2 linked regions of the Rhodopseudomonas palustris HaA2 genome follow. Each later gene encodes a partner of the first gene's protein in a complex. Links are inferred from orthologs where the notes say so. Each region holds a gene or a part of one and is shown on either strand. Other genes may lie near its edges. The genes, in order: accC and accD.

The links.
Region 2: the proteins of accC (region 1) and accD are in contact, whole or in part, in a solved structure (PDB 8UXZ), measured with the Escherichia coli proteins. The link is inferred for Rhodopseudomonas palustris HaA2 from one-to-one orthologs.

What each region holds. Positions count from the first base shown.
Region 1 is NC_007778.1:3,439,876-3,445,970, reverse strand. The notes cover bases 1,486-4,347. They hold accC (acetyl-CoA carboxylase biotin carboxylase subunit), read right to left. Parts: upstream 3,664-4,347; coding sequence 2,308-3,663; downstream 1,486-2,307. Other genes in these bases: aroQ (type II 3-dehydroquinate dehydratase), read right to left, coding at 4,327-4,347; accB (acetyl-CoA carboxylase biotin carboxyl carrier protein), read right to left, coding at 3,767-4,279; RPB_RS15230 (sensor histidine kinase), read right to left, coding at 1,486-2,191. Outside these bases: RPB_RS15240 (response regulator), read right to left, coding at 1-222; RPB_RS15235 (response regulator), read right to left, coding at 219-662; more of RPB_RS15230, read right to left, coding at 659-1,485; more of aroQ, read right to left, coding at 4,348-4,782; RPB_RS15210 (hypothetical protein), read left to right, coding at 5,380-5,592; RPB_RS15205 (DsbA family protein), read right to left, coding at 5,709-6,095. UniProt on the Escherichia coli protein: This protein is a component of the acetyl coenzyme A carboxylase complex; first, biotin carboxylase catalyzes the carboxylation of the carrier protein and then the transcarboxylase transfers the carboxyl group to form malonyl-CoA.
Region 2 is NC_007778.1:717,471-723,638, forward strand. What follows is about bases 1-2,935. They hold accD (acetyl-CoA carboxylase, carboxyltransferase subunit beta), read right to left. Parts: upstream 1,985-2,935; coding sequence 1,016-1,984; downstream 1-1,015. Other genes in these bases: RPB_RS03215 (bifunctional folylpolyglutamate synthase/dihydrofolate synthase), read right to left, coding at 1-1,019; trpA (tryptophan synthase subunit alpha), read right to left, coding at 2,093-2,929; trpB (tryptophan synthase subunit beta), read right to left, coding at 2,929-2,935. Outside these bases: more of trpB, read right to left, coding at 2,936-4,143; RPB_RS03235 (phosphoribosylanthranilate isomerase), read right to left, coding at 4,145-4,801; RPB_RS03240 (lipopolysaccharide assembly protein LapA domain-containing protein), read right to left, coding at 4,858-5,247; RPB_RS03245 (integration host factor subunit beta), read right to left, coding at 5,287-5,592; signal peptide peptidase SppA, read right to left, coding at 5,765-6,168.

The sequences.
Region 1 (6,095 bases):
GTTCTGGATCTGCTCCAGCGTTTCCAGCCCGTCGAGGCCGGGCATGTACTGATCCAGCGCCACCACGTCGACGCCGCCCTTGCGCAATCGCTCCAGCCCCGCCTCGCCGCTCAGCACGTGCTCGACGCAGAAACCCTGTCGCTTCAGGCCGCGTGAGACCAGGCGCCCGAGCGCCTCGTCGTCGTCGATATACAGCAGAGTCGGCGCAGCAGCAGGAGTCATGGAGCCTCGGTTTGAGGGACCTGGATCACGGAAAAGAACAGGCCGAGCTGACGGATCGCGTTGGCGAAGCTCTCGTAGTTCACCGGCTTGGTGATGTAGACGTTGCAGCCGAGCTCGTAGCAACGCTTGATTTCCTGCGCGTCGTCGGTGGTGGTCAACACCACGACGGGCGTGCATTTGAGATGATCGTTTTCCTTGACGCGCCGGAGAATATCGATGCCGCTGGTGTCGGGGAGGTTGAGATCGAGCAGCACCAGGAGCGCGCGATTCTGATGCTCGATGCCCGAGCCGTCGGCCCCGAACAGGTAGTTCAGCGCGGCTGTACCGGACGTGAACGGAACGATCTCGTTGTTGACGCCGGACCGGCGAATATTGCGCTCGATCAGGCGCGCGTGGCCCTCGTCGTCCTCGATCATGATGATGGTGACTGGGTTACTCATGAGCGGGGTTCCCGTTTGGTGGCCGTGGTCCATTTCATCGGCAAGGTGATGGTGAAGGTCGAGCCCTCGCCGAGCGCCGAGGACACCGACATGGTTCCACCCAGGCGGCGCACGAGCGCGCGAACATGAGCGAGCCCGATCCCCTGACCCGGCCTGTCCTGTGTACCGGCACGGCGGAAAAGATCAAAGATTCTCTGATGGTCCTTGGGATCGATCCCCCGTCCGTTGTCGGCGATCTCGAAGATCGCGAAGCCGAGCTTCTGGCGACCGCGGATCCGGATGTCTCCGGGGACACCGTTCCTGAGATATTTCAGAGCGTTGTCGATGAGATTCGAAAAGATCTGTTCGAGCGCGAGGCGGTCGCTGACGATTTCCGGCAACGGCTCGATGCGGATCTCGGCGTTGGCCTCGGCGGCCTGATGCGCCACCGTCGAGACGATGTTCTCGATCAGCTCCCGGGTGTCGATCGAAACCGGCTGGAACTGACGGCGGCCTTCGCGCGTGAGGTTGAGGATCGCGCTGATCAGCCGGTCCATCTTGCCGATCGACGATTTGATGAAGGCGAGTGCCTCGGTGAAGTCCTCCGACAATTGTTGGTCGGCCGGCTGCAGCTCCGGCTCGCCGTCGCTGTCGGCCTTCTCCGGCATCTGCTTGTCGGCGACTTCGCGGCTCAGCGTGGCGATGCGGCGAAAGATGTCGCTGCGCAGTTCTTCGAGCTCGCTGGTGAATCCCATGATGTTCACCAGCGGCGAGCGCAAATCGTGGCTCACGATATAGGCGAAGCGCTGGATCTCTTCGTTGGCCTCGCGCAGGTCGGCGGTGCGCTCGGACACGGTGCTCTCGAGGTTGAGATTGTTCTCGCGTAGCAGCGCTTCGGCGTCGTCACGGGCGCGCGCGGAGCGCCGCACCAGGAAGATCGAGAGCCCGGCCAGCACCAGCACCAGGCCGGAGCCGGTGGTGGTGACGATCGACGCCAGAGACTGGCTGCGATCGGCCGCCGCCGTCCGCATCACGAATAGCTTGTTTTCTTCGGCCCGCATCGCCGCCATGAAGTTGGCGAACTGGTTCATGGCCTCACGGCCGCTTTCGGCGCGCACGATGCGCCGAGCTTCCTCGGCGCGGTCCGCCTGCGCGAGCGCGATCAGTTCCCTGAACCGCTCGATCCTCGCCTGTGCGATGACGATGCTCTTGTCGACCAACCCGCGCTGCACCGGATTGTCGGCTACCCGCTGCTGCAGGCGTTGCAGCATCGGCACCACCTGGCCGGAGGAATTCTCGAACTCTTCGACGAATTCAGGCTGACTCGTCAGCAGAAAGCCTCGCTCCGCGCTTTCGGCACGGCGCATCTGCAGCTGGGCGAGGGAAATCTGGTTCTCGACTTCGAGCGTGTGGGCGACCCAGGCGCTGTCCTCCCGGGCTTTCTGCAACAGAAACACCGAGGCGACGCTGATCAGAACCAGCACGGCAAAAGACAGCGACAGCAACGTGATCTGGATGAAAGCGCGTCGCCGCGTGGATTCCGGCGTCACCGCGCGGTCTCCGACCATTTGAAACAAAGCAAGAACAATCCCCGCAAGGCGGCCAAATCTGCAGCCACGCTAACGCGGGAGCCGGAACTTGGTTCCACGCCCGACGCAAATATTCTTCAGCGGCCCTCGAGGGCGACGCCGGCGAGATACTGCTCCAGCCAGTGGATATGATAATCGCCGTCGATGATCCCCGGTTCCCGCACCAGTGCGCGGAACAGCGGCAGTGTGGTCTCGATGCCGTCGACCACCATCTCGTCCAGCGCCCGCCGCAGCCGCATCAGGCACTCGCCGCGGGTCTTGCCGTGGACGATCAGCTTGCCGACAAGCGAGTCGTAATAAGGCGGGATGGTGTAGCCTTGGAAGACTGCGGAATCGATCCGGACGCCGAGGCCGCCGGGTGGATGATAACGCGCGATCTTGCCCGGCGACGGCCGGAAGCTCACCGGATTCTCGGCGTTGATCCGGCACTCGATGGCGTGGCCGTTGAGCACGATCTCGTCCTGCGACACCGGCAGGTCGCCGCCGGCGGCGATCCGGATCTGCTCCAGCACCAGATCGATCCCGGTGATCATCTCCGTGACCGGATGCTCGACCTGGATCCGGGTGTTCATCTCGATGAAGTAGAATTCGCCGTCCTCGTAGAGGAATTCGATGGTGCCGACGCCGACATAGCTCATGTCCTGCATCGCCTTGGCGCAGATGCCGCCGATCCGGGCGCGGGCTTCCGCGCTGATCACCGGGGAGGGGCTCTCTTCCCAGACCTTCTGGTGCCGCCGCTGCAGCGAGCAGTCACGCTCGCCGAGATGGATCGCGCCGCCGCGGCCGTCACCCAGCACCTGGATTTCGATGTGGCGCGGCTTCTGCAGATACTTCTCCAGATAGACCGAGGCGTCGCCGAAGGCGGCCTTGGCCTCGTTGCCCGCGGTCGAGATCGCCATCGACAGGTCTTCGGCGGTGTGCGCGACCTTCATGCCGCGGCCACCGCCGCCGGCGGCGGCCTTGACCAGCACCGGAAAGCCGATCTCCCTGGCGATCGACATCGCGTCGTCGTCCGGGCCGACCGCGCCGTCCGAGCCCGGCACCACGGGGATGCCCAGGCGCCTGGCGGTCTTCTTCGCCTCGATCTTGTCGCCCATCAGCCGGATGTGCTCGGCCTTGGGGCCGATGAAATGCAGATTGTGGTCGGCGAGAATCTCGGCGAAACGGGCATTCTCGGATAGAAATCCATAGCCCGGATGCACCGCGTCGGCGCCGGTGATCTCGCAGGCCGCCAGCAGCGCCGGGATGTTGAGATAGCTGTCCTTGGACGGCGGCGGGCCGATACAGACGCTTTCGTCCGCGAGCCGGACATGCATCGCGTCCGCGTCGGCGGTCGAATGCACGGCGACCGTGGCAATGCCCAGTTCCTTGCACGCACGCAGAACCCGCAGAGCGATCTCGCCGCGATTGGCTATGAGAATTTTATCGAACATCGGGGCCACCGGATTGAGAGGCGAATTGCAAATGGCGAGTGGCGAATGGGGGGCGGATGGCGTTGCGATGCAGCTCTATTCGCCACTCGCCATTCGCGACTCGCTATTCGACCACCACCAGCGGCTCGCCGAACTCGACCGGTTGGCCGTCCTCGACGAGGATCTGGGTGACGGTGCCGGCCCGCGGCGACGGGATCTGGTTCATGGTCTTCATCGCCTCGATGATGAACAGCGTCTCGCCGGCGGACACCCGGGAGCCGACCTCGATGAACGGCTTGGCGCCGGGCTCGGGTGCCCAATACACGGTGCCGACCATCGGCGAGGGCACCACGCCAGGATGCTTGGCGATGTCGATCGCCGCGGTCTCGATCGCAGTGATCGCGCCTCCTGCGGCGGACGTCGGGGCGTAGCCCATCGGCACCGAGGCGGCGATGCTGACGTTGCGGGCGACGCGGACGCGAAGCCCGGCGCGCTCGATCTCGATCTCGGTGAGGTTGGTCTCGTCGAGCAGCAGCGCGAGATCGCGGATCAGCGTGCTGTCGTCGATCGCCGCCTTGTCCTCGGTTGCGGCGTCCTTCGGCTTGGCGGCGGTCTTGGTGTCAGGCTGGCGGGCCATGTTTCGATCCAGATGTCTTGAGTGAGTGGGGCGGGTCCGGCCTCGGGTCAGGCCTTGGCGCTGGTACCGATTTTCGCGGCGAGGCCGAGGATGGCCAGCCGGTAGCCGTCGATGCCGAAGCCGCACAGGCTGGCAAAGGCGGCCTTCGCGATGAAGGAATGATGGCGGAAGCTGTCGCGGGCGAAGACGTTGGAGACGTGGACTTCCACCGCCGGGATCTGCACGCCGACGAGCGCGTCATGCAGCGCCACCGAGGTGTGGGTGTAGCCGCCGGCGTTGAGCACAATTCCCACCGCCTGCTCGTCGCGCGCCTGGTGGATCCAGTCGATCAACTCGCCCTCGTGGTTGGACTGCCGGCAAACGGCTGAAAGACCACAACTGGCAGCGGTCTCGGTGCACAATCGTTCGACGTCGGCCAGCGTCGCGTGGCCGTAAATCGCCGGCTCCCGGGTCCCGAGCAGATTCAAGTTCGGGCCATTGAGCACGTAAATCGTTTGAGGCATCCGACTTTCCGGCAATGTCAGCGAAGGTCTCCGGCGGACGCGCCGTCGGGCCGAAATCCGGCGCTGCAGCACCGGTCCGGGCAAAATTCACTTGATTGTCGGCGTTATAGGTAACCTCACGGCTGAGGGGAAGCCTGAACACGGTCCAGCGGAGCCTGAATCGGGTGATGCTTTGGACGAGCATGCCGAGGCAAGCGCCGGGAAGTGCTTGCGATCCGTTTGCAGAGGGCTCCGCGAGAGCGGTTGTGGGTGGCTGATCGGCACACAGATAATGCCGTCTGCTCGTCCCGATTTCGCATCTTCGCTTGCGGGCGGCGATCCGATCGGCGGGGTTCGCGTGGAACAATCGCAGGGCGAGATCATTTCATTGAAAGACCAGCGCCGATCCGGCAGCCGCGACCAAACTTGACGAGCGTTGTCGCGGTTTTGTTTTGGCATCCGGAAACGGGAGGCGTAGTCTCCGAAATGACGATCCGGCGCGTCTCCGACGCGCCGATGCGCACGATGCCCCACCGCCCGAGCAACATGCCCGCGGTCGGACGCGCCTGATATCAGGCATGTGTCTTGAATGAAGAAGACGCTTAAACGGGAGGCACTATGGCCCGCTATACTGTGCGATTCATGAAGGACATCCTCGGCGAGAACGGCCGGCAGGCCGAGATTTGCCAGAGCTCCCTGGAGATCGAGGCGGCGAACAGCCGCGACGCGACCGAGATCGCCAAAGAAAAATTCTGTCAGATGGAGCGGCTGAAGGAATGGTCGCTCCATGCCGACCGTGTCCATGTCGCAGAGGCCGATTTTCCGTCGTAGACGACCGGACTCGACACGATGGCCGCAACACCGCCTGCGCAAGATCGCCGTGAGGCGGCGACCTCGGGAGTTCCCAATCAGCGACGTCGTCGGGTCGCCCGCGGATCCCGCAGGGCTCAGCACTTCTCCTTGCCGCAGCGGGCGAGCGCCACCTTCTGGCGCAGCGTGTCGAGGCCGACTGCGCCGACCACCACCTGCTTGCCGATCACGTAGCTCGGCGTGCCGTTCATGCCCATCGCTTCGGCGAGCTTGAAGCTCTCCTCGATGGTGGCGCGGACTTCCGGGCTCGCCATGTCCTTCTCGAGCCGGGCCATGTCGAAGCCGGCCTCCTTGGCGGCCGCCATCGCGCGGGCCTTGTCGGCCTGACCGCGGCCGCCCATCAGCTTCTGGTGGAAGTCGAGATACTTCTTACCATCGGGAGTCTGCATCCGCACCGCGATCGCAACCTGCGCCGCCTCGACCGAGGGCGGGCCGAGCACCGGAAATTCCTTCAGCACGATCTT
Region 2 (6,168 bases), 2.7 Mb from region 1 along the record:
TCGCCCAGCGCGGCGGCGGCGACGCGGCCACCATCGGCATTATGGCCGCCGTCGAGCCACAGCTCGCAGCCTTGCGGCGCGTCATCGAGCAGTGTGCCCGACGTCAGCCGCTGCATCCGCGCCGGCCATTCCGCGGCGAGCAGCCCGGCCTGATAGGCGGCCTGATCGATGGCGAAGCGCTGCTGCGCGCGCAGCGCCGCGATCGCCAGCCCGGCATTGTCGATCTGATGCCGTCCGAACAGCTTTGGCGCGGTGAGGTCCATCAGGCCGCGCTCGTCCTGATAGGCGAGGCGGCCGTGTTCGAGTTCGACATGCCAGTGCTGGCCGCGCGCGTGCAGCGGCGCGCGCAGCCGCTTGGCCTCGCGCTCGATCACCACCATCGCGTCGTCGGGTTGCTCGGCAACGATCACCGGCGCGTCGCGGCGGATGATGCCGGCCTTTTGGGCGGCGATCTCGGCGAGCGTCGGCCCGAGAAATTCGGTGTGATCGATCCCGATCGGCGTCAGCACGCAGGCGAGCGGATGCGCGATCACATTGGTGGCGTCGAGCCGGCCGCCGAGGCCGACTTCGAGCAGGACCACGTCGGCGGGATGCTGCGCGAACAGATACAACGCCGCGGCAGTCTCGATCTCGAACAGCGTGATCGGCGCGCCGTCATTGACCCGCTCGCAATGCGAAAGCGCGTCGGCCAGCTCTTCGTCGCTCACCAGCACGCCACCGCCCGGCCGCCCCAGCCGGATGGTCTCGTTGACGCGCACCAGATGCGGCGAAGTGTAGGCGTGGACGCAGAGGCCCGCGGCTTCGAGAATGGCGCGGAGAAAGGCGAGGGTGGAGCCCTTGCCGTTGGTGCCGGCGATATGGATCACCGGCGGCAATCGGCGTTCAGGGTAATCCAGCGCCGCCAGCAGCCGTTCGATTCGGCCGAGCGTCAGATCGATCTGCGCGGGATGCAGTCGCGCCAGGCGCGCGCGGAGGTCGCCGACCGAGGCTGACGGCTTTGGCGTTGTCGCTGCGCTCACGCCTGCGGCGCGGCCGGCGGCGGCGCCGGCTCGGGCGGCGTCGCCACGATCTCGGTCGCGACGGCCTCGATATCCTGGGCATCGTCGTCGACGACGGCCGGCTCTTCGACGGCGGGCAGCGGCGTCTTGGTCAGGATCCGGCACAGCCGCGCCAGCGTCGGGCGCAGCTCGTGGCGGTGCACCACCATGTCGACCATGCCGTGGTCGCGCAGATATTCGGCGCGCTGGAAGCCGTCCGGCAGCTTCTCGCGGATGGTCTGCTCGATCACCCGGGCGCCGGCGAAGCCGATCAGCGCCCCGGGCTCGGCCAGCTGGATGTCGCCCAGCATCGCGTAGGAGGCGGTGACGCCGCCGGTGGTCGGGTTGGTCAGCACCACGATGTAGGGCAGCCCCGCCTCGCGCAGCAGCTGCACCGCGACGGTGGTGCGCGGCATCTGCATCAGCGACAGGATGCCTTCCTGCATCCGCGCGCCGCCGGAGGCCGCGAACATGATGAAGGGCGCGTGCTTCTCGACCGCGAGCTCGAGGCCGCGGATGATCGCTTCGCCGGCCGCCATGCCGAGCGAGCCGCCCATGAAGTCGAAATCCTGCACGGCGGCGACGACGCCGAGGCCTTCGAGCTTGCCGTAGCCGACCTTCACCGCGTCATGGGCGCCGGTCTTGGCGCGGGCATCCTTGATGCGGTCGACATATTTGCGCTCGTCGCGGAATTTCAGCGGGTCGGCGGTCACTTCCGGCAGCGCTACATCGTACCAGGTCTCGTTGTCGAACACCGACCGCAGCCGCGCCGTCGCGCCCATGCGCATGTGATAGTTCGAGCCGGGAATGACGAACTGGTTCTGCTCGACGTCCTTGTAGAACACCAATTGTCCGGTATCCGGACATTTGATCCAGAGATTCTCCGGCGTTTCGCGCCGCAGGATGTTGCGGATCTTGGGACGGACGACGTTGGTCAGCCAGTTCATGATGGTCTCCGCGTCGCCCCCGGAAGGGCGTCGCCAGGGTCATTGCACTGTCGGGATATGGCGGCGGACAACGGCTCCGTCCAGACCATGGCCCGAATTGATGACTGCCTATTCGGCAGCCTGTTGGGCGCCGCGCACCCCGGCCGCAAGCGAGGCGACCAGATCCGCGACGGCCCCGACGGTCGCCTGAGTGGCGCGATTGTCGGTGTCGAGCGTCTTCTGCAGCGCGTCGATCAGGGCCGATCCGACCACCGCGCCGTCGGCCTGTGCGGCGATCGCGCGCGCCCCCTCGGGGGTGCGGATGCCGAAGCCGACGCAGACCGGCAGGTCGGTGTGGCGCTTGATCCGCGCCACCGCGTCGCCGACCGCGACCGAATCCGCCGAAGCCGAGCCGGTGATGCCGGTGATCGACACGTAATAGACGAAGCCCGAGGTGTTGGCGAGCACCGCCGGCAACCGCTTTTCGTCGGTGGTGGGCGTCGCCAGCCGGATGAAATTCAGCCCGGCCTTCATCGCCGGCAGGCACAGCTCGGCGTCTTCCTCGGGCGGCAGATCGACGATGATCAGCCCGTCGACCCCGGCCGCCTTGGCGTCGGCGAGAAACGCGTCGACGCCGTAGATGTAGATCGGATTGTAGTAGCCCATCAGCACCACTGGCGTAGTGGCGTCGTCCTTGCGGAAGTCGCCCACCAGCTCGAGCGTCTTGTGCAGCGTGGTGCCGCCGTGCAGCGCGCGCAAGCCGGCGGCCTGGATCGCCGGTCCGTCGGCCATCGGGTCGGTGAACGGCATGCCGATCTCGATGATGTCCGCGCCGGCCGTGGGTAGCGCCTTGAGCAGCTGCAGCGAGGTGGCGAGGTCGGGATCGCCCGCCATCACGAAGGTGACGAAGGCCGGGCGGCCTTCGCGCTTGAGCTGGGCGAAGCGGATGTCGATACGCGTAGTCATCAGAACTGGCCCCCGAGATGTTCGGCGACCGAAGCGAGATCCTTGTCGCCGCGGCCCGACATGTTGAGCACCATCACATGATCCTTCGGCAGGGGCGGGGCGAGGTCGCCGACTTTCGCCAGCGCATGGGCCGGCTCCAGCGCCGGGATGATGCCCTCCAGCCGGCAGCACAGCTTGAAGGCGTCGAGCGCCTCGGTGTCGGTGGCGGACATGAACTCGACGCGGCCGACATCGTGCAGCCAGGCGTGTTCCGGGCCGATGCCCGGATAGTCGAGGCCGGCCGAGATCGAATGCGCTTCCTGGATCTGGCCATCGGTGTCCATCAGCAGATAGGTGCGGTTGCCGTGCAGAACGCCGGGCTTGCCGCCGGCGATCGACGCCGCATGCAGCTTGCTGAGGCCGTGGCCCGCGGCCTCGACGCCGTAGATCGCGACGCTGCTATCATCCAGGAAGGGATGAAACAGTCCCATCGCATTGGAGCCGCCGCCGATGCAGGCGATCAGCGAATCCGGCAGCCGGCCTTCGGCTTCCATGATCTGCGCGCGCACTTCCTGGCCGATCACCGCCTGGAAGTCGCGCACCATCATCGGATAGGGGTGCGGGCCGGCGACGGTGCCGATGCAATAGAACGTGTCGTGGACGTTGGTGACCCAGTCGCGCAGCGCCTCGTTCATCGCGTCCTTGAGCGTGGCGGCGCCGGACGTCACCGGGCGGACTTCGGCGCCGAGCGCCTTCATCCGCAGCACGTTGGGCTGCTGCCGGTCGACGTCGACCGCGCCCATATAGACGACGCATTGCAGGCCGAATTTCGCGCACATCGTCGCGGTGGCGACGCCGTGCATGCCGGCGCCGGTTTCGGCGATGATCCGCGGCTTGCCCATCCGCCGCGCCAGCATGATCTGGCCGAGCACGTTGTTCACCTTGTGGGCGCCGGTGTGGTTGAGGTCCTCGCGCTTGAAGTAGATCTTGGCGCCGCCGAAATGCTCGGTCAGCCGCTCGGCGAAATACAGCGGCGACGGCCGGCCGACATAGTGCTTGAGGTAGCCGTCCATCTCGGCGCGGAACGCCGGATCGTCCTTGGCTTCCGCGTAGGCCTTTTCCAGCGCGAGGATCAGCGGCATCAGCGTCTCGGCGACGAAGCGGCCGCCGAAGATGCCGAAATGCCCGCGCTCGTCGGGACCGGATCGAAACGAGTTCGGCAGGATCTGGTTCATGTCAGGTCATCGTCTCTTCGCTGGCGCGCGTGGCGCGGATGAAGCTGCGGATCAATTCGGAATCTTTGACGCCGGGCGCCGTCTCGACGCCGGAGGACACGTCGATGCCGCCGGCGCGCGTCACCCGCAGCGCCTCGGCGACATTGCCGGGCGTGATGCCGCCGGACACCATGTACGGGACCGGCAGTGCGAGGCCGCTCAGCAGCGCCCAGTCGAACGGCACGCCGAGACCGCCGGGGCGGAGCGCGTCCTTCGGCGGCCGCGCGTCGAACAGGATGCGATCGGCTGCGGCGGCGTAAGCGGGCAGCGCCGCCAGATCATCAGCGGTGGCCACCGCCACGGCCTTCATCACCGGCAGCCCGAATGTCTGCCTGATCGCGCGAACCCGCTCGGGGCTTTCCTTGCCGTGAAGTTGCAGCAGATCCGGCGCGAGCGCGTCGACGACGTCGCGCAGCAGCGCGTCGCTGGCGTCGACCGTCAGCGCGACTTTCGCGGCGCGGCTGCCGACCTGGTCGCCGAGTGCGCGCGCGAGGTCGAACCCGACATGACGCGGCGAGGCCGGAAAGAACACGAAGCCGACCATGTCGGCGCCGGCCGCGACCGCCGCTTCGAGCGTGTCGCGGGTCGACAGGCCGCATATTTTGACGACGACGGACATGGGTTCGCGATCGGGGTTCGGCCGGCGACGAGGGGAGCCGGCAACACGACGGTGTTCTACAGCGCCGCGCTGGCCTTGTCGCGCCTGCCGGAGGCGGAACCCTGTTCCAGCAGCAGCATCCGCTTCGGCTCGCTTGGCGTCGGGGCGACGATGCTGGCGCGCAGATTGGCGAGCTGCGTCTTGGCCTCGATGGCTTCGGCCTGATGCCGCCGCGCCGCGCGCCGCCAATGCCGCTGCCGGAACCAGGTAGCGATCCCGCCGGCGATCACGCCCAGGATCGCGACGCCGATGATGAGGACGAACAACGGCATCTGCACGGTGCCCATCGGATCGCTGACATCGAGCGGATCGAACGACACCGAGACGAGATGGCGGTTGGCGACCGCGAAGACGATGAAAATCAGTCCGAGCGGGATCAGCACCAGGGCTGTCAGAAACTTCTGCATGTCGTTCTCGCTCGCCTTGCTCAGCAAACGGGCGTCGCGTTACGCGCCGGTATCAGTGTCGCCGGTCTCGCGGTTCAGCCGTTCGCGCATTTCCTTGCCGGTCTTGAAGAACGGCACGCTTTTCTGGTCGACCGGAACATGCGCGCCGGTCCGCGGATTGCGGCCGGCACGCGCCGGCCGATGCTTCACCGAAAACGCGCCGAAGCCGCGCAACTCGACCCGATCGCCGCGCGCCAGCGCGTCGACGATCTCGTCGAGGATCGCGTTGACGATGTTCTCGACGTCCCGCTGGTAAAGGTGCGGGTTGTGCTCGGCGATACGCTGAACGAGTTCGGATTTGATCATCGAGGGTGTGGTCCGTGCGTGCGGACCGCCATTTCCTTGAAAATACTGTGAACTGTCAAGACGCTAAATCAAATGAGGCGGGCTGGACAAAGTCGTCCGGCGGTGCTCGCACGATGCGGCTCGCGCTCATCCGCCGGGGTCGAAGCCGTGCGACGCCGGCCACCGATCGTCGTCAGCGGGTGCTACCCGGCACCCACAAAGCGAGCATGCCGTCGAGGCCCAGATGCATCGCGCCGGACTGCTCCACCTGTCGGGCGATCACGCCGAGGCCGAGCGCATCGAGCGTGATCGACGCTGCGGCCCGCAGAAATGTCAGGTCGCCGAATTGCGGCGACAGCTTGAAGTCGCGCACCGGCAGGCCGCTCTTGACCCGCTTCTCGGTTTCGAGCCACGCCACCGCGGTCTTCTCGTCGCCGAGCTGATCGATCAGCTTCAGACCCACCGCCTGTCGGCCGGTGAAGACGCGGCCGTCGGCGACGATGCCGAGCTGATCGTCGTCCATGGCGCGGCGCTGCTTCACCAGATCGCGAAACCACGCGTAGGAATCCCGCACCAGCGATTCCAGCGCGGCGCGCG